DNA from 2 places in the Salinibacillus aidingensis genome. Region 2 is predicted to be linked to the other one. Evidence: riboswitches for the same ligand, from Rfam matches in the RefSeq annotation. Region 2 holds a riboswitch; the other holds the start of a gene.

Region 1 (15,057 bases), 420 kb from region 2:
AAAGCTTATGAATAGAAAAACCCTGCTGCCTCTCGTTTTCAAATGGTTAACTAGGACCTAATTCAAAATTCCTAAAATTCCCACATTTGGAATGGATACCACCATGTAAGGACATCTATTTTCCTGTGTAAATCGATGTGTTTTTAGAAGATTGATTTTTTTTAGAGGAATTTGTCATTCCATTAAAAAACAATAACTGTAATCGCTAATTCAGGATTAACAAAAATTTATGTAAAAAATGGGGGAGGAATTGAATGCTAGTCCGAAAAACTATGAAAGATAAGCTGACTATTTTATTTGCAATCCTTATAGCACTTTTTGTATACCAGCAGGAAAGCTTTGCGGCTGGGGAGGAAAGTGTATCCGTTCAATCACCAGATGGAAGCGTAGAGGTAGACCTTAGCCTATCAGAAAATGGTACGCCTCATTATAAGGTTGTCTTTAATGGCGAGACGATTGTGAAGCCTTCATCACTTGGCTTTGAATTTAAGAATCAGGAATCATTAGGCAACCATTTAAAAATTGTAAAAACTGATATAAAGGAATTCAACAAGACATGGGAGCCGGTATGGGGAGAAAAGTCAAAGATTAAAAACCATTACAAGCAACAGACTGTTTATTTAAAGGAAACGAAAGCACCTTATCGTAAAATGAATCTGGTTTTTCGTGTTTATAATGATGGAATCGGCTTTCGTTATGTGATTCCTGAACAGGAAAATGTAAATCCTGATCTGCAAATCACATCAGAGAATACCGAATTTCACTTTGCAAATGATAACACGTCCTGGTGGATTCCCAATGATTGGGACAGCTATGAATATAACTATAATCAAACACTACTAAGTGAAGTAGAGGAAGTGAGCACTCCCTTTACAATGAAAACACCTCAAGGAATTCATCTATCCGTACACGAAGCAGCCCTAATTGATTATTCCGGAATGGCACTGAAAAAAGCGGAGGGTGAATCCACAAAACTGGTAAGCCATCTGGCACCATGGCCAGACAGTAATGTAAAGGTTAAGAAGGATTCGCTTCCCGTTGAAACACCGTGGAGAACCATCCAAATTGGAGAAGATGCCGGAGACCTCGTAGAATCCGATTTAATTTTAAATTTAAATGAACCGAACACTATTGATAATACTGAGTGGATTGAGCCGATGAAATATGTAGGGGTCTGGTGGGAAATGATCAGTGGTAAATCAACATGGGCATCAGGGCCGGACCATGGAGCTACGACTGAAAATGCAAAACGTTATATCGATTTTGCTTCAGAGTACTTAGACACTGAAAATCAAAATATAGGCTTACTTGTTGAAGGATGGAATAAAGGTTGGGATGGAAACTGGATGGAAAATGGGGATCTTTTCAGTTTTACGGAATCCTACCCTGATTATGATCTGGAAGAAGTTGTTCAGTATGCCCAGGAGCGTGGAGTTTCTTATATTATGCATAACGAAACCTCCGGAGATATTTTAAACTATGAAAGTCAAATGGACGAAGCTTACGATTATTATCAACAACAGGGAATTCATGCTATTAAAAGTGGGTATGTAGCCGATTACGGCATTCATAATCCACCTGGACAGCACCATCACGGTCAATATATGGTGAATCATTATTTGGACACTATTAAGAAAGCAGCTGAGCACGAAATTATGATTAATTCCCATGAACCGATTAAAGGAACAGGACTGTACCGTACCTATCCTAACTGGGTAAGTCGTGAAGGGGTCAGCGGGATGGAATATAGTGCGTTTAGTGATGATACCAACCCTCCGGAACATGAAACGATTTTACCGTTTACGAGAATGATGTCAGGACCAGTGGACTTTACACCAGGTATTTTTGATGTAAATATCTCACATGCCGATACACGTGTACACTCTACTCGTGCAAAGCAATTAGCACTTTATGTCGTTCTTACAAGTGGTACACAGATGGTTGCAGACTTCCCGGAAAATTATAAGGACGAAAATGGTGAAATTTTACCTGAATTTAAATTTATGCGGGATGTGCCAGTTACCTGGGACGACATCATGGTTCCACATGCCGAAATTGGAGATTATGCCTCAATTGTCCGCCGTAGTGGAGAAGAATGGTATATTGGCAGTGTAACGGATGAAAAGGATAGAGATTTGGAAATTGAATTGGACTTTTTAGAAAAAGGGACAAAATATGTGGCAGAAATTTATTCGGATGGTACAGATGCCAATCTTGAAACAAACCCAACTTCTGTATCGATTAAAAAGGTCATTGTTAAGGAAAATGATACTTTAATAGCGTCGCTTGAAGGAGGCGGTGGACAGGCTGTACGTCTTTATCCGGCCTCAAAGGAAGAAATCGCAAAGCTGTCTAATTATAAAGAAGGGAAAATGAAGGTTTCTTACGTTGACATACCAAAGTCTATCCAGTCCAACGATGACCTGGCCGTTAAAGTTAATGTTGAAAACAGAGGTAGTGTAATAAGCGGAAAAACTCTAAACCTTCAAATAGAGGGAGAAACGGTAGCTGAGAAGCATGTACGAGTGGCCCCGGGAGAACAAAAGGAAGTTGTCTTAACCTATGATAAGCTGTTTGATCCCCGTACTTATCGTATTCACGTAAGCGATCTTCCTGCTAAAAAGATTATTGTAACAGAAAAGGAGCCAACCTTTGAATATAGTAATCTGGAAGCTTCTGTTGACCAAGGTGAGATTCATGCTACAGCGAGTGTGACGAACTACGGAAGCTATGCCGGAGAAGTCGAAGTTCCGTTAACCATTGATGGAGAGGTAGTGGATACGAAACGGATTGAGGTATCTGCAGAAGCAGGTGGAGCGACCGAGGAGATCGGTTTCACCTATGATCCGAAAGCAGAGACAGGCCTGTATAAGGTCTCGATAGGTGATTTAAAACCAAAAGCAGTTGCTCTTCCACAGATAGAACTCGCTGGTGAATGGTTGTTTAAACAAGGAGATGATTTAGCCTGGAAAGAACCAGACTTGGATGACAGCAGCTGGCAGGCTGTTCAATTGCCCTCAAAATGGGAGGATCATTCCAACTTATATGAGGACTATGTTTATGGATGGTACAGAAAATCCATTTATATACCAGAAGAGTGGGAAGGGTACTCATTAAAAATGAAACTGGGCCGAATCGATGATGTCGATGCTACGTACTTCAATGGAGAAAAAATCGGCCAATCAGGAACCTTTCCTACCGGAGAGGGTGAAGAAGGGATGATTTCTGCGTGGGATTGGGACCGTGAATATGTCATTCCTTCAGAAAAAATCAATTATGGAGCGGAGAACGTCATCAGTATTCGTGTGTTTGACGCACGCTGGGACGGGGGCTTATATACGGGTCCTTTGGGTCCGCTTGAACTGGTGGAGGAATAGAAAGAATAAAAGGTAAGCGTCTATATCAGAGACGCTTACCTTTTTAGTCTGATTACAATGGCGGCACATGCTATTAATGAACCGCTGCAGGGCTGGTCCGCCAACCTTCGCATCCTGGCTGGTCATCCGATTTGAGAGGCTGTATTTTGTCATTATATCAGGCAGTTTTATACCAATAATCCAGCTTCATTACCGAATGAGGTGCTTCTCCCGGAAGTTGTATATACGAATGGGCTGAACATTCCTATTAAAATGGTTCAGCCACAGCGAGGAAGAATGAAACAATTGGTACAGCTGGCATGTAAAAATGCATATATGAAGTTGCAATGGAATTTATCATTAATGGAATTGGGCAAATAGGTTTGATGCGGTGAAAGGAAGCAGAAATTATCGGAATTACTATGGCAAAGCTACTTATAGATTGTGGCAGGGGATGAATAGCCGAATAATGATGGGAATTGTATACATTTTATTTTTTGTATAAATATGAGCTTATTCCAGACAAATAATCTGGAATTGGCTTATTTTTTAGCATAAGGATGGTACGATCTACTTGTTAATATTCCAAAAAAGCCTCCCATATTTTCAGTCCTTTCGGGGTAATATAGGGGCAGAATGAGACCTTGTCCTGCAGTAATAAATTGAGTATCCCTATAACAAGGAGTGACTCCATGTATTTTTACAGCTATGAATTGAAACCTGAAGAAAATGGTTATGAGGTTATTCTGTACATCAAGCCCCAGCATTCATTAGTAGAGTTTGCGAACGAATTTGGTATAACAGAAAATACGGAAAAGGATCTGAACCGGCTGGCGATTAGCTATGTCAAAAGAAAATTCCCCAATCTACGGGTGAAAGCTATTAAAGTTATTCTGGGGGGAGTACTGGTCACATCGATTATGCTTGGCGGAACCATGTCACCGGCATTTGCTGCAGAAAGTGAGGAGGCCGGGCAGGAAACAGAGACTGCAGATCCAACTGAGAATGTTGAATTTCCGCCCGAAAGTGATGAAGCTTCTGATTATACTCCTACAGATGAGGACCAACCTGCAGAAGTTCCGTCCTCAGAAACGATTCCTGAAGAGGCGGGGGAAACGGATGAGGGTACCACAGAGGATATCTCCATGGATGATCCCGGACTTGTTCCAGGTGATTTTTTTTACTTCGTGGAAGCCATAGCAGAGAAGGTACAGTTGGCGTTAACGTTTGACGATACAGCTAAAGCAGAGTTAATTTCGCAATTTGCCAATGAACGAATTGCGGAGGCGAATGCTTTATTTGATGCCGGTGATACGGATGGAGCCATTCAATTGTTGAACCAGGCATTGGAGAATCAGGAACTTGCCTTAGATTATGTAGCAGATGATGAGCTGGCTGACGGCACTGCACAAGAAGAGGAGGCTCCAACTGACGGAACGAATACCGGTATTATGCCTTCTAAGGATGAGGAACAACCAGAGGATGAAACAGTACATGAGGAAACCGAAACAGAAGACCCAGCTGCTGAATTACGGGATGAGCTGGAATCTCATTTCAGCAGGAACATGACAGCATTGTTACTCGCCATGGAAAAGGTTGAGAACCCAACCGCTAAAGCTGCTCTTGCCAAAAATGTGGAAAAGACTTTTGCACGAATGGAAAAGAGAGCAGGTAAAGCAAGGGCAATAGAAAATGGTATCGCTAATAAAGTTCCTGTGAATGAAGCTTTAGAAATTTTACGGGATGATATTCAAAAGGATGAGAAGGCTCTTAACCGTGACCTGGAAAAGGTGGAAAAGCAAGCAAGGGAGGAACCAGTGAAACCGGCAGCTAAAACACCATCTTTAAAAGAAAAAGCTCCGGAAAAAGCAGGAAAGGGGATAGAAAAGGGGCAGCAGCCGGAAGATAAGGTGAAGAAAGGACAGGCAAAAGTGGAACGGGTTAAAAAAGAAAGAGGGAATAAACAGCAAGAACCTGCTTCCATTTCTCCTGGTCCTGCTTCCGCTCCAGAAGAATTTCGGGGAAATGAAATAGCAAACCCGAATTCCCATCCAAAGCAAAATCGGGAAGTAAACCATATCCCGAATCCGGAAAATGAAACAAAAACTGATTCAGGAAAGAGCGTGAGAAGTGATATAAACACTGATTTTCATCCTTCTGTCCATCCAAAAAGTAATAAAGAAAAAGGAAATCAGGGAAAAGGCTCTGGAAAGCATCCATAGTCCCCCGGGACAGGATAGATATTGACGTATAGGACTTGCTGATATCTATCCTTTTTTATATCAATCAATCCCACATCGTAAACGTCTTCACTTCAAGGGATTTTTTGTTACATTCAGGACAGGCCATTTCTGAAAACTCCAGGTCATCCACGATTTCAGCCTTTCCTTTACAGCGGCTGCAATGTTGATTTGTATTGAACACTTGCTGATGACCATAGCAGATTTTCATGAGGGGACGCACGTAAAGATGATGGCACTGCTGACAATGAAGGAGACGACGGTCAAAATCCACATGATGAATGGGAAGATCCCCAATGGCCTTTTTTACCTGATCTTTCGTTTTTGGATGAAGAATTTCAAACTGGTTCTCGCCAGCATAATATTCATCACCGCCTACCCCCAGCATAAACTCCTTGCTGAAGCCACAGGATCTGCAAACAATTCCATATCCAACTCCCATTAAAATTATCCTCCTTTTTATAGTTTGATGGCCGGGTAGATGCAGTGGACGCTGCGACCGATGGATTCATAGCCGAACATATGTCTATATCTATTTTAACGGATAAATTTGTGTAATAGACAGATAAACCTTCTCTTTTGACTGATTCAGAGTGTCTTAACGGATAAAATTCTAAACAGATTGATATTAGATAAAATTTAACTTAAATGTGGATGTGAGAAACGTATACCCGACGCAAACCGATTGATAAAATGATTAATCAGCCTGATACTTGATGATGGTAATACTTCTCATTTGACATCATACCATGTGGGGTATAAGATAATTCCAGTATATTAAATCTAATAGGAGAGAATCATGAGCATTGCCATCCTAGTTATCATCATATCATGGTTTTTCTATCGCAGGCATGTTCCTGTCCGAGGGGTCGGGAAGCTTCAACTTGATTCCTGTAAACAGGAGGGTGTTGCGATTGTAGATACCCGTGACTACCAAATATCATCAAGGGACAGGATTGATGAAGCCTGCTGTGTACCAGTGGCATATTTGAAACGGCATTATCAGGAAATTCCGAAACAAAGCGTTATTATTGTCGCATCAGATAGAATCGAAAAAAACTTAAGTGCCCGTATACTGAGAAAAAAAGGAATGCGGGTTATTGGATATTCATTAGTAAATAATGAGTAATAGACGGCAGGAGGACAGGCTGTCTTGCTGCAGGAAAAAAGATACGGAAGGAGGGGACGCCCATGGCAAAACAGGTTACCCCTGAAGAATTAGACAGACGCATCAAAAAAGGTGAAGAGGTCTATGTCATTGATGTCCGTGAAAACAATGAAGCAGCAACAGGAAAAATTCCAGGGGCCAAAAATATTCCTCTGGGTCAGTTAGCGGTACGTAAAACAGAATTAGACTCAGAGAAGGAATACGTGGTCGTGTGCCAGTCTGGAAATCGCAGTAAAGCCGCCTGTGGAATTTTGGGCGCATTAGGCTATAAAGTTGAGGATATGACAGGTGGTATGAACAACTGGCAAGGAGACACTGAATAAAGCCTTTTATTTTTCCGTTAATCATAGTTGAGAAAAGGAGTCATATCAATATGAAGCAATTATGGAGAAGCCTTTGACCATCGCAAAAACTCATGTTCCTGGCAGGAATAGTGTTTATCGTTGTATCCTTGATTACCAGAGTTACAGACTAACCTGAAGAATGTAAAGGATTAAGTGGGTGAAACATATACTTGAGGAAGAAAAAATTGGTGTTTTTTTGTCAGTTGATCATTAAGTTTTATCAGCCTAAAAGGAGGATGTTCATGTTTCATTATACGGTTGAAACGGACAGAACGATGGATGATGCCATTGCCGTATTGGAGGAAACATTGAAAGAAGAGAAATTTGGTGTGCTCTGGCAATTTGATATTAGAGAAAAGCTTCAGGCAAAAGGACTGGATTACAATCAGCCGTACAAGGTGTTGGAAGTATGTAACCCTTTTGAAGCTGAACGAGTTTTGACACAGAATCAAATGGTGGGCTATTTTCTCCCATGTAAGATTGTTGTGTATGAGGATGAGGGAAGAACAAACATCGGCCTGCCCAAACCAACTTCACTTATACAATTGGCCAATGATGATTCCCTTAAAGAGCTGGCTGGAGATATAGAAAGACGGTTAATCAGCTGCATCGATAAGAGTCTGGAATCTTCCTCATAATTTAAAAGAACGAAGAGGATCTGTGATAAATCCTTTTCGTTCTTTTTTGTCTTATAGATAAGGAGGGACCAGAAGAAGTTCAGCGTTTTTCCGGGCACTTTCATTAAATTTTCACAAACTTTTTTTATGATTCCTTTAATTGCATACATAAAACGGAGCGATAAAATGAAGAAGGGGATTATTGTTGTAGTACTGGTTGGAATGTTTGTCGGGCTGTTTATGATTTTACGAATTCAGCAGAAAATGCAAATCAGCCAACTGATGAAGCGACTTCAGAAAATGAAGGTAATGAAAAGGGTGGTTATAAAATTGTAAGTCAACCTGATTCTTCAGCAAAACAAGCTGATGCCCCAAAGCAGACAGGTAAAACAGGCTTAAATGTAGGGAATTTAGCACCTGATTTTGAACTGAAGACGTTGGATGGAGAAACTGTACAGTTATCTAATCTTCGTGGACAGCGGGTGATGCTGAATTTCTGGGCTTCCTGGTGTCCGCCATGGAGTGCGGAAATGCCGGATATGGAAAAGTTTTATCAGAATAAGGATGTAAAAATTTTAGCTGTGAACTTAACCCAGACAGAAAGTGGAATTCAGGATGTTAGAGATTTTGTGAAAGAATTTGATTTATCCTTTCCAATTCTGCTCGATCAGGAAAGCAATGTCGCTAACACCTATCAGATTCAGCCCATTCCAACTTCCTATATGATTGATTCTGAAGGTGTGATATCGTTTAAAACGTTAGGTGCCTTAAATTATGATCTTATGGTTCAGGAATTTGAAAAAATGCAATAAGGCCAGGTGCTTGTACCGCGTGTGAGGTGATTTATAGTGAAGCAAACCATTCTGGTAATTGAAGACGATTACATGATAAGAGAATTGATTTCAATATATTTAAAGAAAGCAGGGTATGAGGTTGTAGAAGCAGCAGATGGGGAAGAAGCAAAGGAAGCCTTTCTTACTCATCATCCCTGTTTACTGATTCTTGACTTAATGCTTCCGAAAATAAGCGGGGAAGAGCTGTGTACATGGGTAAGAGAGCAGGAACGCAATGAAGTTTCGATCATTATGCTGTCTGCTAAAGCCAGAATAAACGATAAGATTAAAGGTTTGAAGCTTGGTGCAGATGACTATTTGACAAAGCCTTTTGATCCAGACGAGTTAGTCGCACACGTGGAGGCCGTTTTACGAAGGACCGGTCAGTTCTGTCAAAAAATCACCTATGGCGGCTTGTGTATTAAACCTAGAAAGGGCGAAGTGATGCTGTATGATGAGTCGCTTAAGCTGACGAAGCATGAATTTCAACTACTCTATCATTTTATGGAGAATCCGAATGTTGTTCTGACAAGAGAAAACCTGATTCAGCAATTATATCCGCATGCTGATAAAACCGTGATGGACCGGACGGTTGATGCTCATATTAAAAAATTAAGGGAAAAAATCGAGGAAGATCCTTCTTCACCAAAACGGATTTGTACGGTAAGAGGAATGGGGTATAAATTTGTTCATGAATAAGTGGAAAAAAGTCAGGCTTCCAAGATGTTTATTAGGACGACTGACGCTAATAAATATTACCGTGGTTACAGCTTTCATTCTCCTGACCACCTGGGGAATTTATAATACCTCCTGTTTCCTTGTTGATGGTATCGGCACAATGAACCAAATGACACAGAAGCAATTTGAGTCTGCTCTTTTACAGTATCTCTGGATTTTCACCTTTACGACGATTGTCACCGGGAGCATGATTCATTTTTTTCTGACAAAAAAATTGACAGGTCCCCTAAGAAATTTAATAGATTCAACGAAAACTATGAAAGAAGGTCGATATCCGAGTCCTATTCAAAGGAGGTCAGAGGATGAAACAGGACAGCTTATTGACCACTTTAATGATATGGTTGAGCAATTAAAGAAAAATGAGCAACAACGAAAAAAATGGTCTCTGATATATCCCATGAACTAAGAACGCCATTAGCCAATTTAAACGGGTATTTAAATCCCCTGCATAATGGTATGATTGAAGGCCGTCCAAAGCTGTATAAAGCCCTCTATGAAGAGTCTGAACGTCTTAGTGGAATGCTGGAGCAGCTGGATAGGTTAAAGGAATGGGATGATATCAGTGGACAAACCTTTTCTGAACAGGAAAAAGTTAATATGAAAAGCATCATTGAACAAACGGTAGAGATGTTTCGCTGGGCGGCCAAAAAAGAGGGAATTCCAGTCGAACTTCAACTGGAGTCTCGTATGGTTCAGGTTCATCAGGAGGGCGTTGCACAGGTTTTAAATAATTTGCTGGACAATGCCATTCGCTACCATAAGGGTGGCGGCTCCATTATGGTTCAGGGAAAATGATCTGAATGTAAATACTATGATTCCTTTACGGGTCCGGGAGAAATCATTCCGGAACGAGAGCAGTCCCTCATTTTTGAACGGTTTTACCGTATTGATCCTTCCAGATCACGGGAATCAGGTGGGACAGGCCTTGGTCTAGCTATTTCAAAGGAAATCATAGAGCATCATCGTGGTCAAATAGGCGTTCATTCAGAAGGAAATATTCACACATTTTGGTTCACACTTCCACTCGAGAAGGGGTCATGAAATTTTATAAGTAATAGAAAAATATAATAAAATATGTCGAATTTTTTTGAAAATAGGCCTATTGGATGATGTCACGTTTGACGATCAGAGGTATATTACAGGGTGAATGGATGAATGGAGTAGTGTCTGTACAATTCATTTATCATGAAAGGGCAAATCTATCTGAAAAGAAGGGGCGCAAAGTTACAGGCCTAAGGTGTACAAACTATGGTGGCTGGACTGCTGATGATACAAGCACGACTGACAAGCCGTGCTAAGTTTCTTCAAAAATGATAAGGAGGATTTATAATGAATAATCAGTTATTTCTAAACGGGAAATCTCGTAACTTATTAGTAGCGTTGCTTATGGCGGCTGTATTTGTTTTTGCATTCGGACTCAGTGCTGCACAAGCTGAGGAAGGAGAAGAAACAGATACAACAGAGACGGAAACAACAGCGGATACAGAAGAGACCGGGGAAGCACCGTCCTCAGAAGAAAATACTTCCACAGATGAAGAGAAGTCTGAAGAAGAGGGTTCTGAGACAAGTGAGGAGACGGACACAAATACAGAGGAGGATTCCTCGTTACTGCCTGGCGATCTCTTCTATTTCACGAAGAAAATGATGGAAAACATTCGTCTTGCATTAACATTTGATGATACAGAAAAAGCGGAATTATTGGCAACATATGCGGAAGAGCGTATTAAAGAAGCAGAAGCTCTTTTTGCGAACGGCGAAAAAGAAATGGCTGAAAAGACCCTTGAAGAAGCATTAGCTAAGCAGGAAAAGGCTATGGCTAAATATGAGGAAAGTCAGTCAGAAGAAGAGAATAATACAGATGAAAATGTAGAAGAAGTGGATGATGAAGCAGAAGAAGAAGGCAGTGAAACCGAAGAAGGTACAAAAGAGGAAACGACTGAAGAAAATGGCGAGGAAACAACAGGGGATTCAGTAGATTCCATTCGTTCAGAGCTTGAAGAGAAGTTTTCTGCAAATATTGAAGCTTTAACTGCTGCACTAGAAAAAGTAAGCAATCCGCGAGCGAAAGCAGCTTTACAAAAAAATATTGCCAAAGCACAGAAAAAGCTTGAGTGGAAAGTGGACAAAGAGCTGGCTAAATTGGGCTTAGACAGTGAGGACGAGGAAACTGAATCTGAAGAAGGAACTACATCTGATGAAGAATCAGAAGGAACCGACTCTGAGGAAAATACTGAAGAAGCTGGTAAAGAAGAAGTTGAACAGGTAGCCTTGAAATCAAAAGACACTGAGGAAGCTGAAGAGGATGAGGCTGCAGAAGAAGAGCAGGAAGAAACAGAAGATAAAAACGAAGCAGCTAAAGAAAAGAAAGAAAGAGCTCAAGATAAAGCTGAGGAAAAGCGTGAACGAGCTCAGGAAAAAGCTGAAGAGAAGCGTGAGAAAGCCAAAGAACGCGCTGAAAAGAAAAATAATGGAAAAGGAAATCATCCTGGAAAGGGTAATAATGGAAAGCATAACTAATCCAGGTAAAGCGGCCAAATCACTATGGTGGTTTGGCTTTTTTTATGGTGATCATTCAAAGCCTGCCTTTACTCGAATTGAGCTATGTGTATTAGATGAATGAGCCGAGACTGGTGAAGGTTATTGATTAATAAGGGAAAGTGACTGATGTTGATACAGAACTGGCTGATAAATGAACGAAATGGACTGATAAACTCGTGCACCAGATTGATAAATCCATAAAATCTCAACTCCGGAAAAATGTCGGTCTGCCCCTCTAACCCCTGATCCTCCCCAAGAAACGCCGGGAAACCCAGATTAAATCATTTAATCGGTACTTATCGAAAAATTCAGGTGATTTTATGACGAAATGGACGTTGCTTAAATCGTCATACTCCCCTAAGGTTAATAAAGTATTTGAAATCGAACAGCTTCAAATACATACTATATAACGACTAAGGAGTATCAAAAAACATGTGTGGAATTTTTGCTATGACAGGAGGAATGGCTGAATCTTTAATGACTGAAGTGTTAAACAGTATGCGTCATCGTGGACCTGATGAAGGGAGCGATGTAAAACTGGAGAATTTTCACTTAGGTCATCAGCGCCTGTCTATTATTGGTTTAGAAGATGGAATTCAGCCTATTAAAAATGAAAATGGATCGAAATGGATTGTATGTAACGGGGAGATCTATAATTATCTTCAGCTTAAAGAAGAGCTTAAAGAGAAAGCTACCTTTTTAACGAAATCCGACAGTGAAGTTGTGCTAAAAATGTATGAGCAGGAAGGTGCCAAAGGGGTCGAGAAGCTGGACGGGATGTTTGCCTTTTTTATAGCAGATGAGGCGAATGACACCTTCCTGGCAGCCCGTGACACCCTTGGGATTAAGCCTCTGTATTATGGAAAAGACGACAAGGGCCAATTCGTGTTTTCCTCTGAACTGAAAACCTTATATCTTGTCACGGATGAAGTACGTGAATTTCCAGCCGGGCATTATTATACCCCGGAAACAGGTTTTGTCTGTTATCGTAAAATAGCAGAGCCGAAGCAGAGCGAAATGCTTTCGGATCAATCGTTGGAGGTCATGACAAACAAGATTAAAGATCAGCTTACGAATGCCGTGAAAAAGCGTCTCCTGGCAGATGTTGAGGTAGGTGTACTATTAAGTGGAGGACTGGACAGCAGCCTGATTTCCGCGATTGCCACAAAGCTTCATCAAGGGGAGAAGCCTGTGAAATCCTTCTGTGTGGGTTCTGAAAATAGTGAGGATTTAATGCGTGCCCGTGAAGTAGCAGAAGCGATTGGAACCGAGCATTATGAGTATGTATACACGAAAGAAGAATTAATTGAGGTACTGCCAAAAGTAATCTATCATTTGGAATCTTTTGAGCCATCCCTTGTTCGCAGTGCTTTGCCTAACTACTTTGTATCCCAGCTCGCCGCAGAGCATGTAAAAGTAATTCTGTCCGGAGAAGGGGCGGATGAACTTTTCGCCGGTTATGACTACCTGAAGGATTTTCAGGATGATCAAGGTTTAAATCAAGAGATTATCCGAATTATAAATTCCCTCCACAATATAAATTTACAGAGGGCAGATCGTATGAGTATGGCTCATTCCCTTGAACTTAGGGTGCCATTCTTAGACTTGGATTTAATAAAGGATGCTTTATTCATACCGGCTCAATCAAAGCTTCATACAGACGAGCATATGGAAAAATGGATCCTTAGAAAGTCCTTTGATGGTCTGCTTCCAGAATCGATTTTATGGCGGAAGAAAGAGGAGTTTTCAGCAGGAAGCGGGGCTTTGGATATTTTAGAGGAGCATGCTAATAAAGTGATTTCAGACCATGAATTTCATGCATTGAATGCTGAAGCACCTGTTAAACTGCGCAGTAAACAGGAATGCCTTTGCTTCAAAATTTATAAGGAAATCTTCCCGGAAAAATCAGCATTGGAAGTTATGGGACGCTGGGCAACAGCTTAAGGAACTTTTCCAAAAAGTGCAGGAGCTCCTGCACTTTTTTAATAGGTAAAAAGATGCATTTTTCATACTTTCGTTGGAATAAACAGGAATAAAATCATGTTGTTATTTTTTTCTATCATGATATAACATAGTTGGAAGGTTATATGAAAATGTTGGAGGAAGAGGGGTTTTATGGTTGGTTATGACAAACAAATTTGGGGTTTTGTGTTTATCTCTTTTTATGGTCATGTTTTTAATGGCCTGTGGCAATCATTCTGAAGAAGATGCCAGTGCCAGTGAAGATGAAAAGAAACAGTCGGAGGAGCAGGATACTGAAAAGAATGAGGAACAGAAAAAGGATGAAGACAAAGAGGAAAAGTCTGAAGAGGATGAGGAATCCGGGGATGTATCCTTTGAAGTTCAGCAATCAGCTCCAGAGGACCAAGGGGAAATGGAAGTATGGCTTGAGGGTGACTTCACCATTAAGAATAAGGTAGTCACAGTCAATGGAACGACAAATTTATTGCCGGAATCTGAGCTTTACCTTGATTTTGACTGGCAAGATGGCTCTATTATCGGTGGATATACCCGGACACGAGTAAACGGTAATGGCGTTTTTAAACTTGAGAAGGAACTCCCCAATGATGTAGAAGGAATCATTCACACCGAATTAAGCTTTGATATGTCCAAACAGGATGAAGAAATTCAGGAGCACTATGGCGATAAACTCGCCGGGCACTTTTTGCGGTATGAGACAGGAACAGAAGAAGAAACCTACAGAAAAGCTTCTTTCCAGAAAACGATTGAATTGGATGATAAAGAGCAGTCTTTCTCTATCGAGGAGCCAAGATGGAAGATCCCTGAAAATTCCGGAAATCCTGAGGTTGAGCTCGAACCTTCTATCGAAAAGAAAGGAAAATATGTGGTGGTGACCCTGGAAAGCAATTTGATTGGCGGTGCCTATGTTCGTGCCGATACAGAAATTCCAAACTACATTACATCAGGATACTACGATGATGGCTATACCAATCCGGATGGTTCCGCTACGTTTTACATCCGGGATCCTGAGCGGGAAATGGATGATATCAGTGAGTATGAAATTATGATCAGTATGGACCCGACACATCATAATAATGGTGCTCATGTAAAGGATGCCTATGGCAAGAATGGTGAAAAGCTAAGCGGTGAGTACCTTCGCAAAGATCATGAGGATAAACAGACCATTGAACAAACGTTAACCGTCACAGCAGAATAAGAGATAAAAAAAGGACAGATGGATATCCGATTTTGGATTCCCTCT
Region 2 (15,057 bases):
GTTATAAACATCATCACTGTAATGATGAAACCAGGTTGTCAATGTATCCTCATGTGTCAAAGTCTTCTCCTCCCAATTGCCATACTCACGTATAAGACGATTCATCTATCGACAAAATTACACTTTTATTCATATTCATATATTTTCCCTTGAGAAATTTCTTAGTACCATTGGCGTTTTAATGAATAATGAGTGGAGGTGCCGGCATAGAAACTTTTTTGATCTATACAAAACAAAAAGGAATTGGCCCCTTACCAATCCCTGTTTTCAAATGCATGGTATAATTGTTAAAAGCAAATTAGTGCTTATACCCTCAGACCGTTTTTTTTCGCTTCTAACTTTTTTTCTGCACCTTTGTCTGTAAAGTAATCCCGAATCTCATCAATGGTCAGACCTATCTGTTTCGCCTCAACCATTAGTGTGACCCACTCTTTATCCAGCTCATCCTTTCTCATCTTCAACCTCCCCATTCCCCCTGATGTGCAACTGACTCATGAAGCTCTGTCTATTTGTATGATAAAAAGGTACCATACATAACCGGAAAGAAAAACTATACTTTAGTATAAACTTCAAAGCGAGATAAATTCCCCTTGATATTACGGCCTTATTCCTGTTTACCCACGTTCATTATACATATAAAAAAACCACCTGGATTTCCAGGCGGCTTCCGTTCGGTCAATATTCTATTCCACGATTGGGACAACGAATTTTCCTAAATTCACGACGGCTTATGCCTTCATTTCCAAAGCTTTAAGCCCTAACATAACAGATCCAATGACGCCCTGCTCATCATCGAGTTCCGGAGCTACAATCAGATTCTTTACATTTTTCACTTCTAAATATCCATTTAATAAATCCATAAATTTGTTCTGGACCATTGGATATAATTTTTCCTGCTTCATGACGCCGCCACCAAGAATGATTTTCTCTGGTGACAGGATAACATAGTAACTCATAATGGCTTGGGCTAAGTAGAAGGCTTCAAGCTCCCAAACATGGGCCTCTTCAGCCAGCAGATGCCCCTTTTTCCCATAGCGTTTTTCAATCGCAGGACCTGATGCGAGTCCTTCAAAACAAGTGCCGTGACTGGGGCAGTTCCCTTTAAAGTCATCATCCGGATGTCTTGGAATGAGAATATGGCCCATTTCTGAATGATTTTTCCCCTGAAATATTCGGCCGTGCTGCACCAGTCCTGCACCGATTCCAGTTCCTACCGTAATATACAGACTTGAATCCGCATTCCGGGCAGCTCCATACGTAAATTCACCCAGACATGCAGCATTGACATCTGTATCCATGGCAATCGGGATCGAGAAGATTTCCTTCAGTCTTTGTAAAAAAGGATAGTACTGCCAATTGATTTTAGGGGTTTTCTGTATCGTCCCATACGTATTGCTTTTAGCATCCAGATCCACCGGCCCGAATGTACCAACACCGAGCGCCTGGATCTCATATTGTTTAAAAAATTTCTCTACATTTTCAAGCGTCTGATCTGGATCCTCTGTAGGAAATGTTGTTTTATTTTTTATATTGCCGTTTTCATCCCCGACAGCACATACGAATTTTGTTCCACCAGCCTCTATGCCGCCAATCAACATGCGCCTCTCCTCCTTAACTGACACTGCTGTACTCCAGCGAAGTACGCGGTTATTTACTGACTCTAAGCAGCGGATGTTCACCTGCAGTCAGTTCTTTAGCTGTATCATCTACGGTAATTTCGCTCATATCGTCAGTATTCGTGATAATCACCGGTGTCACGGTATCCTTCGCTTTTTCCTTAATGATATCGATGTCAAATTCCATTAGGAGATCCCCTTGTTTGACCTTGTCGCCCTCTTTGACCTTTGCAGTAAAGCCTTCTCCTTCAAGCCCTACTGTTTCAAGGCCGACATGAATCAGAATTTCTGCACCATTATTGGCTTTCAGACCAATCGCGTGCTTAGTCGGAAATACCTGAATAACATCCGCATTTACAGGTGCATAAATCTTGCCTTCTTTAGGCTGAATGGCCGCACCTTCTCCCATCATTTTTTGTGAAAAAACAGGATCCGGAACGTCCTCAAGGGATACCCGTTCTCCTGACACTGGTGCTAAAATCGTAATATCTTTTACCTCAGCATTTTCTGAAGCTTGATTCTTCTTTTTAAAAAATTTCCCTAACATCTAACCACTCCACTATTTAAAATTCTGTGATTCTCTCGAGGTTCCATTTATTCAGGCTTGCGGTTAATTGGCCGTCAGACTGGAAAACAAGCGATTGTGCGTCCGGCTCATCAAAAATACGTGCAGTAAATACTTCTTCGCCATGGTTCACAAAAACCTCTACGGAAGATGTGTCTTTGTATATCTGCAAATGATGAAGATTCTCAAGATAGCATTTTCTTGATTCCATTTCCTTATCAGGGGTGAATCCTTCTCTTTCCAATGATAGAATCCCTTCCATTGTATCATAACGTATTTTTACAGCTTTACCAATTTTAATGCTGAAACTGCGTGCATTCCAATCAATAATAGATACTTCAAGCTCAAAAACATTTCCGTTTATCCCGTCAAACGAAACTGGATTCGCACTCTCAAAAGTAACATCTTTCCTTTCGATGTTGTCCTTTCTTAAATGTTTCAGCTCACGTACCGGCTTCTGGTACAGTCTTCCATCCTTCCATTCCAGCTCACGGGGAAGGGTTAACGCATGAATCCATTCGTGTTCATGCGTTGGCTGGCGAGCATCTCCTTCTTCTGAATTTCCCATCCAGCCAAACAGCAGACGGCGACCATCGGATGCTAATGTGGTTTGCGGGGCATAGAAATCAAACCCTTTGTCCAACTCTGTAAAGTCTCCGTGCTGGTAACGAACATTTTGGTAATCAACCTCACCGGCAAAATAACCCGTCTGAAATACGTTCTGATACTTAAATCCCTGTGGAGCTAATCCTTGAGGTGAAACGATCAGCACATCTTTGTCCCCAAGAGGAAATAAATCCGGACATTCCCACATATAACCAAAGTCCCCAAGTTGATTCTGTCTGCTGCCAGTTATAGGACCCAGAAAACTCCAATTTAATAAATCCTCTGAAGAATAAAGTACGACAACTCCCTCTTCTGCTTCGGTCTGGGCACCAATGACCATATACCATTTATTTTCATGACGAAACACCTTTGGATCGCGAAAATGAGCGGTATATCCAGGTGGAACGTGAATGACCGGGCCCTTTTTCTCAAAATGAATGCCATCATGGGAGGTTGCCAGACATTGATAGGATTCCCGATTTCCGGCTTCATCCTTTACATTTCCAGTATAAAATAAATAGAGTTCTCCATCGGAAACCACTGCACTGCCTGAGTAACAGCCGTTTTTGTCGTACCACTGATCAGGAGCAAGAGCTGCGGGGGCCTTGTCCCAATGTACAAGGTCTTCAGAGATATAATGTCCCCAGAACTTGGCCCCGTGTGCCGTTTCAAATGGATTCCACTGATAAAAGATATGATACTTTCCCTTAAAATAAATAAAACCGTTTGGATCATTTAACAACCCAACAGGTGGCATAAGGTGGTAGTGCAGACGATAGGGATCGTCTGCAACTACATGTTTATAAGCTTCTGCATGTTCATGTGCTTTCCTTTTGAGATTGTTCAATTCCTGATGCATAAAAAGCTCCTTTATCGTTATTTATTCTTTAAGCTGTTTTTCGTCTGAATAGCCAAACATCCATGTCAAACCGAATGCTACGGCAATTCCGATAATGTTAACGAGCAGATACAGGAAGATCTGTTCATTGAGATAAAGGAGGGTTCCCGGGATAACCGTAATGGACATCCCCGTTCCGGCAAGGTTTGTAATGGATGCAACAAAACCACCTGCTGCACCACCGATAAGCGCCATTAGGAACGGCTTTCCATAGCGTAAATTGACACCAAAGATGGCTGGTTCCGTAATACCCAGAAACGCAGATACGGACGATGGCATAGCTAAAGCCTTTAACTTTTTATTTTTCGTTTTCAATCCAACAGCTAAGGCTGCTCCACCCTGAGCCGCTATCGCAGACGTAACAATCGCATTAAACGGATTTTCCCCAAGGTTCTCAAGTAATTGAATTTCAAGTAAGTTGAAGATGTGGTGAACACCTGTAATAACGATAATCTGGTTTAAGAAACCAAGGATTAAACCGGCTAAACCAAACGGAAGCTCAAGTAGAGCCAGAACAATATCAAGAATATAGTTTTCAACGGTATGGAATACAGGTCCAATCGCAAATAGAGCCAGGATACTCATCACTAACAATGTAAGGAACGGTGTTAAAATAAGATCTAACGCTTCCGGCACTCGTTTTCGAATGGATTTTTCCAGTTTTGCACCAATAATACCGGCTATGAAGGCAGGAAGAACAGCACCCTGATACCCAACAACAGGGATAAAACCAAAGAACATAATCGGGTCCGCACCTTCAGCTACACCCCAGGCATTTGGAAGTGAAGGACTGACAAGCATCAACCCAAGTACGATACCAATGATTGGAGTTCCGCCAAACACTTTAAATGTTGACCAGGCAACCAGAGCCGGCAGGAAGATAAAGGCCGTATCAGTCAGAATTTCCGTATATAGCAGCAAATCCGCCGGAATATCCTCAGGGGTCAAACCGAAGAAGGCCAGAATCTTTTCCTGTACAAACAGCCCGCGCAATCCCATAAATAAACCGGTTGCAACCAGAACAGGAATAATCGGAACAAATACGTCGCCAAATGTACGGATAGCCCGTTGTAAACGATTACCATTTTGTTCAGCAGCTTCTTGCTTTTGTTCATCTTTGGAAGCCGTTTTCAAATCAAATTTTGCGACTTCTTCATAAATTCGGTTCACAAGACCTGTCCCAAAAATGACCTGGTATTGTCCCGAATTAAAAAAGGCCCCTTTGACCTTATCAATATCTTCCACCTTTTCTTTTTCAACTTTATCTTCATCCTGAATGATAAAGCGCAGACGAGTGGCACAATGAGTAACAGATTGAATATTGTCTGTACCGCCAACGGCCTCAATCAGCTCTTCTGCAATTTTCTTGTTATCAGACATATGATGTACACTCCTTTATTTGTGGAATCGATCCCACATTGTATAAAAATATTTTTTTATTCCTTTAAAAGTATTCTTTTGGGTGGAATCGATTCCACATTATTCAAAAATAAATCATGGAATCGATTTCAGGTACTATCATACACTATCTCTCTCTATTAGTCTATAGTCTAAGATCATTTTTTCTTTCACTTTTTTTGAGTGAATACAGGATAACAACTGTTTTGCTGCTTCCTCTCCAGCTTTTTCATTCTGATAATCGATGGTTGTGAGTTTCGGATGAATGTACTGGGAAATTTCCGAAGCCCCAATCCCAGCTACCGCTACATCCTCAGGAATACGTAACCCCTCCTGTTTCAGATAACTCATTGCTCCAATAGCCAGCCGATCTGTTACCGCAAACACAGCAGATGGAAGGACGCCTTCTGAGGTATGAATCTTCTTCATGGCATCATAACCGGAATCTATATTGAAGACTGCCTTTTGCACCCAGTTCTCTTCCACAGGTAAACCGTGTGCCTGCATTTCATCATAATATCCCTGTTTACGTAAAATCCCTACAGCCTTGTCGGATTCATCCACTCCGATAAATCCAATTTTCTTATGACCTTTTTGAATAAATAAGGATGTAAGTGTACGGGCTGCATCATAATCGTTATAGGAAACATACATGACATTCTCTGCTTCCTGGCCAATCATAACGACCGGGATGGGTAATTCTTTGATTTTCTCTATTAAATTAGGTGCCGTGTTCGTGGCAATCAGTACAATTCCGTCCACTTGACGAACTTTTAACAGATCCAGGTATTCCAGCTCCTTCTCCTTGTCGTGATTGGTATTGGCTAAGAGAATCTGGTATCCGTGCTCCTCCAATTCTTTGCCAAGGCCCGTTACAATTCTGCTCGGGGTCTCGGTCTGTATAGTCGGCAGAATGACTCCAATGACTTTTGTCCTTTTTGTACGTAAGGATTTCGCATACTGACTTGGAACATAACCGGTTTCCTCTATGACCTGTTCTACCTTTTCTCTTGCTTCCTCACTGACATATCCAGAGTCATTCAGCACTCGGGAAACGGTTGATCTAGATACTTGCGCCATTTCTGCTATTTCTTTTATGGTTACCAATTTCATCTCTCCCGACGATATTCTTGTTGAAATCTATTATAAAGGAATGATGACCTTCTTTCATCCTTTTTTACAACTATTCATTTTCACCGTTTTCATTTAGAATAAACATAAAGTGAAACTTCCATTAGTGGGACTTTTCTCCATCCCCCACTGATGGTTAGTTGAACTTATCAGGAATCTACTGGCCGTTTATCCCCACATAGTCTTTTTGGGGTACCCTCAAGACTTGAAGTGGGGATATTACGGCCAGTTCATCCGTGATAAACCTACGTCATTTGGAGGGATAGGATTGTCATTTCTAATATCTGTCGATGAGTTAAAAACAAAAATGGATGCTTCCGATGAGATGGTCATTGTCGATACACGGTTTGAGTTAACGAATCCGGGTGCAGGCAGAGCAGCATACCTCAAAGGCCATATTCCCCAAGCGTTTTACTTAGACTTGAATAAGGATTTAGCCGGTGAAAAAACAGAGCACGGCGGAAATCATCCTCTGCCGGACATTAATGAGTTTGCTCAAAAGATTGGAAATATCGGCATTGATCAACATACAACCGTCATCGTCTATGACCAGGGTAATGAAATGTTTTCAGGGAGATGCTGGTGGCTCCTTCATTATTTAGGACACGAAAGCGTCTATGTTCTGGACGGTGGATTAGAACGCTGGCAGGAAAAGGGCTATGAAATAACGACGAAACAGCCCGTTGCTGAAAGGAAAACCTTTATTCCAAAGCCGAGAGCAGATGAAGTAGTAGATATTCATCAGGTCAAAGAAAAGCTCCAGGAGGACTCGGCGATTTTAATTGACTCCCGCTCCAAAGACCGCTATCTGGGCAAAAATGAACCCTTATATAAAAAAGCCGGACACATTCCTGGAGCCATAAACTACTTTTATAAGGACGTTTTAAGCGAGGATGGACGATGGAAGGATCCGGATGATCTGAGTCAGCACTTTGCCAGCCTCCCGAAAGATAAGGAAATTATGGTTTCCTGCGGGTCCGGTGTCTCCGCTACTCCGAATATTATGGCTTTAAAAATGGCCGGATTCCATAATGTTAAACTCTACCCGGGAAGCTTCAGTGACTGGATTTCCTATGATGAAAATGAAGTGGAGACTGAGGATGAGTAGCATGAAAAAAGAACGGAATCCTGATGATTTCGTTCTTTTTCATTCAGAAACATTTAGTCATTTCGCTGTTCACCGATTATCTCCCTCCAGCATGGCTGAATCCCTGCTTTTATATCGGCATAATAAATTTTAATTTCTGCTTAATTGATGAGTAAGGGATTTACTTGGCAGCCGCTTCCCTAATTTACTCTGAATAAATTCGGCTGTATCCAAAAGATGATCCATTGAGATACCTGTCTCTATTCCTAGGCCATGGAATAAATACAGAACATCCTCCGTTGCAACATTCCCCGCTGCACCAGGCGCATATGGACAGCCACCCAGCCCGCCTACGGAACTATCAAAATGTGTTATCCCATAATTAAGAGAGGTTAATAGATTTGCCATCGCCATTCCTCTTGTATCATGGAAGTGCATAATCAGCTTTTCCTCAGGGTAACGCTTCAATAATTCATCAAGTAAAGCTTCCACCTGTGATGGAACGGCTGATCCAATGGTGTCTCCAAGCGATAGATAATCAGCACCTGACTCCAGTAATTGTTCACAAACAGGGATCACCTGCTCTGGTTTAGTTCTTCCTTCAAAAGGGCAATCAAACACCGTTGAAACGTAGCCGGTGACCACCTTATTCTCCTGCTTAGCCACTTCGATGACGTCACGCAGAACTGGATACGTCTCATCAATCGTCTTGTTGATATTTTTCTGATTATGGGTTTCACTTGCAGACATAAATACGGAAATTCCATCGAGATCTGCTTCAAGTGCATGCTCCAGTCCTTTCTGATTAGGAACCAGCGCTGAATAATTCACATCAGGATAACGCTGAATTTGTCTGGCAACCTCTCTCGCATCAGATAAAGCCGGAATCCATTTCGGATGGACAAAAGAGGAAATTTCAATTTCTTTTAATCCTGATTGAGCCAGTTTATCAATCATCGTCACTTTGTCTTCTGTTTCAATCCAAGTCTCTTCGTTCTGTAATCCATCCCTTGGCCCTACATCCTTTAAATAGATTTTATCAGGAAGGTTTTGCAGCATATGTACACCTCCATACTTGAATACGCTTACAAAAAAATTTTATACAAAAAAACAGCCAGTATAACAATCTAACTGCTGACCGTATTATATGATGAATTTTCTGAAAGTGTCAACGGTAAAAAAGTGAGTGATTTCTAGAACAGACCCTCTTTTGAGCATATTTTCTTATATCCAACATAAAGGAAGAAAATCGATTCCACTATAAATTGATCTACTTTGTGTTTTCCATTATAGATAAAATGGTTTTCAAATGGTTCGTTTCGTTAATAATTTCATAAGTACCCAGGTAATTTTCATTCACACGAAAACCATGGTAATCAGAGAGATAGTAATCCTCCTTCGCTTCCCTTGTTATAAGGAGTCTTATTCCAAACTCTTTAAATAATCCCGCAGAATCACGATCTTTCTTTAGTTCCACTCCTGAAAAATCATTCAATATATCCTCTATAACTTGTGAATCTTTGATTGTAATTTGCCTGTCAATTTCAGATAAACCGCGCTCTTTGGGTGGTTTATATAAGGTAATTCGGACTTCCTCTACTACGGTGCTATCAGTAAATATTTCTTCTGAATAGAGAGCTTTAAAACTAGTATACTGCATTTGATAAACACTGAATATCAGTCCAAAGATAATCAATGCTTCAACAACCACCAAAATCTTTTTATTTTTAATCATAATACTTAGAAAAAAAGTTAACAGTATAACTCCGGCAATGATAAGGATAATACTAAAAATATTGAACATATCCTACCCTCCTTTATAAAAATTTTAACATATATGGAGGAATTAATAGATGATTGATTATAACAAAATAAGATGATGATTGGGTAAGCATAGTAAGCTTCTACTGTCCAGGAATTTCCCATGAATACACAAAAAAGAGTACAATCGCAATAATGGATTGTACCCCTTAATCAATTAATTAATAATCCACGTTCAGCCAATCACATGAACCACAAAGTTCACTAAAAACAGTGACGCAATAATATACAGTGTAAACGAAACCTCTCGTGCCCGGCCTATCCCGACTTTTAAGATTGGATATAAAATAAATCCGGCTGCCATCCCATCCGCAATACTATACGTGAATGGAATCAGGGCAATAATCAGGAAGGCTGGAAAACTTTCACTCATATCCTTGAGATTCAGGTTTCGAATATTCTGGAGCATTAATCCGCCAATAATAATTAAAATGGGGGCAATGGCACTGCTTGGAATCAGCTTAATGACCGGAATAAAAAAGATGGACAGCAAAAACAGAAAGCCGGTCGTAATCGCCGTAATTCCTGTTCGGCCACCTGCTGCCATGCTTGCTGAACTTTCAACTGTTGCAACAGTAGGACTGGTTCCGAACAAGCCAGATAACATAGCCGAAACGGATGTTGCCTGAAATGCCCTTGAAAATCCATCCGGGCGATTAATAAAATTCGCATGTCCGTGTACTAATCCTACGTTTTCAAAAACCAATACCATCGTTAAGGAAAACACCGCTATCCAGAAGGTTATGGAGAATAAACGGTCAAAAGACATCGAACCGAAAACATTCATGTATTCACGAATGGATAGCTGACTGGTGTTATTACTCTGTGCATCCAGTAAACCAAATGCCCATGCGATAAAGGTTCCTACTACAACAGTTATAAGAAAGTTGCCGGGTACATTCCTTATGAACAAAATGATGGCAATCAAAAAAGTCAGTACGGTCGCAAGCACAGCTGGATTACCTAAATCCCCAAGTGCCACAATCGAATTTGTACCCTTTTCTACAATCCCACCCTTTTCTAGTCCAATGAGCATTAAAAAGAGTCCAAGACCAACTGTAATGGCTTCCTTCAGGGATTGGGGAATCGATTCACTCAACGTTTTCGCAAAACTGGAAAATGCAATGAATACAAATATTAACCCTGAAACCAGTACAACAGCTAAAGCTTCAGGCCAGGAAAGCCCCATCGATTGAACCATAGTATAGGAAAATAAAGCATTTACTCCCATACCTGGAACGAGAAGAATTGGCATATTGGCCCAGAATCCCATAAGAAAACAGCCCGCAAAGGAAATGAAAATCGTCGCCAGAATTGCTGCTTCCAGTGGTATTCCGGCCTCTGAAAGTATGAGAGAGTTTACAGCAATGATATAAACAATCGCAAAGTAACCAATCAAACCTGCCATAACTTCTCTCTTCAGTGTAGTTTCATACTTGTCGAGCTGAAAAAAGTTGTTCATCCATTTATTCATTTTATCGACCTGTCTAATTTAAATAGCCCTCTCCCTGCCCGCTCTCTCCTGATTATCAGGCGAGCCAATTTTATATTATAGCAAACATGGGTATGAAATATCAAAGCAGCCAGCGATTCTGGAATTTTATTCAGTTGAAGTGGTGGCTGTTCCGAGATGTTTGTCTATAATTTCTCCCAAATTTTTAAAATAAGGCTTTACAATGAAATCCTTTGCTCCTGACTGGATGGCATCCATGACATTTGATTGTGTCCCAAGCGATGAACATATAATGACTTTGGCTGTTGAATCAAAACTCATGATCTCAGACAGAGTTTCAAGTCCATTTTTCACGGGCATAACCATGTCCATAATGACCATATCAGGACGGACAGCCTGAAAAACTGTAACAGCTTCCTGTCCATCCTTGGCTTCTACAAACTCATGAGACCCGTGCTGCTGAATAATTTGTTTCAGCCAATTTCTCATAAAAGCTGAATCGTCTGCTAGTAAAATTACACTCATTTGCGCCTCTTCCTTACTCATAGATTGCTGCTTAATGACTTTTGTTCGTAACAAGATCAGCATCCAATAAGGACAAAAAGGTAGATAACATGAAAAAAGACCAGCCAAAGAAAAAGGCTCGTCTGTTATGACCAGTTCTTCGGCAACCAGGCTGCCATAGCTCGTAAGCTTTAGGCCCTTAGTTTTGCGTCCTTATTTTTCAATAAGTTTGCCCTTATCGGTTTTCTGCTTTATATCATTTTCACTCTTTATAATTATCGACGAATTGTGCTGATAATCAAGAGGTTTGCCCAACATTCCACAAATTGTAAATTATAGTGTACTTTTATCAGCGAATGAATATAGAAAAACCCCCGACACCGTGCGTGAGATGTCAGGGGTTCTGTGAAACAATCTGTGAAACAAGATTATTCGGGTGGTGACAGGCACTACCCGCGGCGGCACCACCTTAATTAATATAAAGCTTCCCGTCTGCTTTCTTTCTTGTTTCGTTTCCGTGGTCATCTACTGCTTTTACTTCGATGACTGCACCTTCTGCTTTAAGATTGCTTGTGGCGGTCCAGTAGCCAACATAGTGGCCATCAGACATTTCCATCATAGGAAGCTCAGTTGCGTTGGATACTTGATTACGTGCATTGGTGAGTGGCATATGGATGACAAACGTTGCATCCAAATCAGTCTCACTGTCAAATTCGATACGCACGCTTTCTCCAGCTTTCAGTTCATGGTCTTCCTCAGGCAGAAGATTACTGATTTCAGGAGCTGTAAAGTCAACATCAAGCGTAATCGTTTCAGTCGTTTGATTTCCTGCTAAATCCTGAGCAACCACTTCAATTTCATTTTCCCCATTATCGAGTAAAACTCGCTTGGAGTACGTGCCGTCATCTGAAATATTAGCTTCACTTCCATTGACTTTTACCCAATCAAGATTCGCATCATTGACTGTACCTTCAACCGTTACTGTTTCACGATTGGATTTCGACTCATCCTCAGGACTGTCAATGGTAAGCTCAGGGCTTGTCGTATCCAATGTGACGGAAACTTCTTCAGACTCACCAGTCACAGCTCCATCAAGTTTGGATACTGCTTTTAATACATTTTCACCCTCGGTAAGTTCAACAGGAATGTCAAATTCACCGGATTCTCCTACTTCAATAGTTCCTGCAGCTTCTCCATTATTCGTCAGTTCAACTTCTGTCGTTGGTGAAGCTGTACCAGTTACCGTTACCTCTTCATCACTGGTAATGAGTCCAGCTTCCGGTGAGGTAATTTGAGGATCTTCAACCTCATAGCTTACACGGGCACGGATCATATAGTTTCCTTCTGACGTTGGAGATGGTGACCATTCCCCAGCCACTCGCTGAAAGCTTCGTCCGGCATGCTCGCTGCTTTCGTCCGTAGCCAGTCCTGGAGTGTCAGGGTTTGGATGGGTTTGTACATAGACCATGTAGAAATCCCCATCTACAAAAATATTGTGCTCTCTTAAATCCACAACTGTCCATTCACCATTACGAAGCGCCTCTGCTTCAATCGGACCGGCAATCTTTTCACCAGGTAAACCTTCTTCACCATTGGCATCCCAGATTTCAACAGCAAATTCCGTTCCACCCGGCTGTGGCCATTCCTCATTCCAGAAACGGAACACACCGTCTGTGACAACACCCTGATCCTTGCCCTCTGGAAGAGACATTTTTACAGCCCAGGCATTCCCGGCATCATAAAAAGCTCTTGCATTTTCGGCAGTGCCGTCATCATAGCCAATCTCCCCGCCAGGATAGGTGTACAGTGGCTCAAGCTCAGCATTTACCTGAACATCTTCTGTCAGATCAATGCTAACATCCTTACTGTAATAATCAGGGGCCATGATTTTTAAGGTATAGGAGCCTTCATAACCAGTAATGGAGAACTCCCCATTTTCGTCTGTTGCAACGGGTGCAACGTTTGCATCCTCAGCTAAAAGAACGGTCGCACCTTCAACCGGCTCACCTGTAGCCTGATCGGTAACTTTTCCTGTTGCAGTAAACTGATCAACTTCTTCAAGTGTAAAATCTGCTACAGCTTCACTATCAGCTTCAAGCGTTACACTTTGCTCCTGTGATTCATAGCCATAGGACTCTGCTTTTAATGTAAATTCTCCGGCAGCATGGCTTATCGAATACTCTCCTGTAGCCGGATCAGTTGTCACTGAACGGCCGCTTTCAAGTACGCTCACTTGCGCCTGCATAGGCAATAAGTTAGGATTAACATAGTCCTCTTGGGCAGGAGGATCTTCTTTAGGTAAATTCGGCTGAATATCAGCTGGGTTTACCTTTTCTTTTAGACCTGCACTAGGGCTCGACTTCATGACACCTAAGCCATTCATAAACCCGAATGCATTTCCATTCTTTCTCCCTTTATTCTTACCTTTTGTTTTTCCGTTGTTTCCTTTCTTCTTATGAAGCGATGCCTGATTTCCATTAGACGTATCAGACAATGCCACGTCATCAATATACCAGCCTTCACGGGTAACACTACCGTCAGTTGTAACGTTAAAGCCGATATAGACTCTTTGACCACTGTACTCAGAAAGATCTACTTCTGCTTCTTCCCAATCACTGGTGGTACCTGTAACTTGCAGGATTTGCGTCCACTCTTCCTGATCGGTAGAAATAAAGACATGGCCAAAGTCATAGGCCGTTCCTGATGAATACTGCTCTAAATCGTGCCACTGATTAAATTGAAGGTAAGCCTCTCCTTCTGGTAAATCAATCGGTGGCATCATAAGTGTTGCATTCATGTCACTATCGTAATCACCTGCAAGGTTCGTCGCATATACATTTTCACCAGACGCAGCATTTCCTGGTCCTGATTCAGGTGTGCCCCACTCCCAGGAGCTGTTTTCACCAAATACAGACCATCCTGCTGGCTGAGTGCCTTCAAAATCCTCGGAATAACCAAGGGAAATACCAGGAAGAACGTCTACGGTATACGTGTCACTTTCCGTAGTGTTTTCTCCAAAGTCTTCAACCGTCCATTTATAAGTGAGTGAATCACCATTAATTTGGTCACCTGGAATGGCAGCTGTGTAATCTGCAGACTTGTAATCTCCGGATGTACGGCCTGCTTCAACAGATACCCATTCACCATTGGCATTTTGATATTCAAGTAAAACAGAAGCGATACTAATATCATCTTCCACATGAATATTCAAAGGAAGATCCATTCCTTCATACGTTTCTTCTGGAGCTGTATGTTCTATGGTTGGTGCAACGTTATCTTCCCCATGTTTGGTAACCGTACCTTTGATTGTTCCAAGACCGTTGTCCAGAAGAGCAACAGCGTCATATGCATTTAACAAACCGTGTCCATATCCATTATTCGGAGACTCTGAATATTCATCATCGGTCATTGGAATAGCTGAATTGATCAGCACTTCTTCCAATTCATCTACGGTAATACTGCTATCCACTTGACGAAGCAACGCTACAGCGCCTGATACAGCAGGGGAAGCCATGGACGTACCACTATAGGTGCCATCATAGCCATCGCCTGGAACAGAAGAGCGAATGTTTACCCCAGGTGCTGAAATTTCAGGCTTAATTTCGTCATATGGTGAAGGTCCGCGCAGAGAAAATCCTGCAAGATTGTCACTGCTGTCTGTAGCACCTACCGCAAAAGATTCAGGATAATTTGCTGGTGTAGCAACAGACCCTGGACCACCTGGATTCGTTAAGCTCGTATTCCCTGCTGAAAAGGTAGGGAAAATACCAGCAGCTCTCCAGTTCGTCACGACATCACGATACCATTCATCCAAACCAGGTCCGCCACCCCAGGAGTTATTGACAACATCTGGAGCAAGGTCGGCACGTGCATTTCCTTCAGAATCTGTTGGAGCCATAATCCATTCTGCTGCTTCTAATAAATCCGCGTCTGTTCCACCAGCAGCCGTAAATGCCTTAACAGCAATAAACTTAGCCC

The links. Region 2 has a riboswitch for cyclic di-GMP ahead of ACZ5OK_RS05975 (response regulator). Riboswitches for the same ligand answer to the same signal wherever they lie in the genome.
Region 1: it holds a riboswitch for cyclic di-GMP, as region 2 does, so the genes downstream of both, ACZ5OK_RS03760 (DUF5667 domain-containing protein) here and ACZ5OK_RS05975 (response regulator) in region 2, are expected to answer to the same signal.

What each region holds. Positions count from the first base shown of each region.
Region 1 is NZ_AP043759.1:660,995-676,051, forward strand. It holds gene ACZ5OK_RS03695 (glycoside hydrolase family 97 N-terminal domain-containing protein) at 273-3,377, shown strand; partial or broken gene ACZ5OK_RS03700 (excinuclease ABC subunit C) at 3,528-3,737, shown strand; gene ACZ5OK_RS03705 (DUF5667 domain-containing protein) at 4,049-5,578, shown strand; gene ACZ5OK_RS03710 (hypothetical protein) at 5,643-6,038, opposite strand; gene ACZ5OK_RS03715 (rhodanese-like domain-containing protein) at 6,396-6,725, shown strand; gene ACZ5OK_RS03720 (rhodanese-like domain-containing protein) at 6,788-7,087, shown strand; gene ACZ5OK_RS03725 (DUF302 domain-containing protein) at 7,351-7,746, shown strand; gene ACZ5OK_RS03730 (hypothetical protein) at 7,912-8,061, shown strand; gene ACZ5OK_RS03735 (TlpA disulfide reductase family protein) at 8,163-8,537, shown strand; gene ACZ5OK_RS03740 (response regulator transcription factor) at 8,574-9,257, shown strand; gene ACZ5OK_RS03745 (HAMP domain-containing protein) at 9,250-9,702, shown strand; gene ACZ5OK_RS03750 (HAMP domain-containing sensor histidine kinase) at 9,675-10,091, shown strand; gene ACZ5OK_RS03755 (ATP-binding protein) at 10,182-10,337, shown strand; cyclic di-GMP riboswitch class I at 10,479-10,564, shown strand; gene ACZ5OK_RS03760 (DUF5667 domain-containing protein) at 10,626-11,813, shown strand; gene asnB (asparagine synthase B) at 12,267-13,778, shown strand; gene ACZ5OK_RS03770 (hypothetical protein) at 13,960-15,012, shown strand.
Region 2 is NZ_AP043759.1:1,077,642-1,092,698, reverse strand. It holds gene ACZ5OK_RS06030 (RNA polymerase sigma factor) at 1-60, opposite strand, end outside; gene ACZ5OK_RS06025 (anti-repressor SinI family protein) at 306-455, opposite strand; gene ACZ5OK_RS06020 (ROK family protein) at 729-1,595, opposite strand; gene ACZ5OK_RS06015 (PTS sugar transporter subunit IIA) at 1,648-2,163, opposite strand; gene ACZ5OK_RS06010 (glycoside hydrolase family 32 protein) at 2,180-3,646, opposite strand; gene ACZ5OK_RS06005 (sucrose-specific PTS transporter subunit IIBC) at 3,668-5,065, opposite strand; gene ACZ5OK_RS06000 (LacI family DNA-binding transcriptional regulator) at 5,204-6,190, opposite strand; gene ACZ5OK_RS05995 (sulfurtransferase) at 6,483-7,322, shown strand; gene ACZ5OK_RS05990 (hydroxymethylglutaryl-CoA lyase) at 7,452-8,357, opposite strand; gene ACZ5OK_RS05985 (hypothetical protein) at 8,572-9,105, opposite strand; gene ACZ5OK_RS05980 (NCS2 family permease) at 9,298-10,596, opposite strand; gene ACZ5OK_RS05975 (response regulator) at 10,723-11,154, opposite strand; cyclic di-GMP riboswitch class I at 11,239-11,323, opposite strand; gene ACZ5OK_RS05970 (S8 family serine peptidase) at 11,549-15,057, opposite strand, start outside.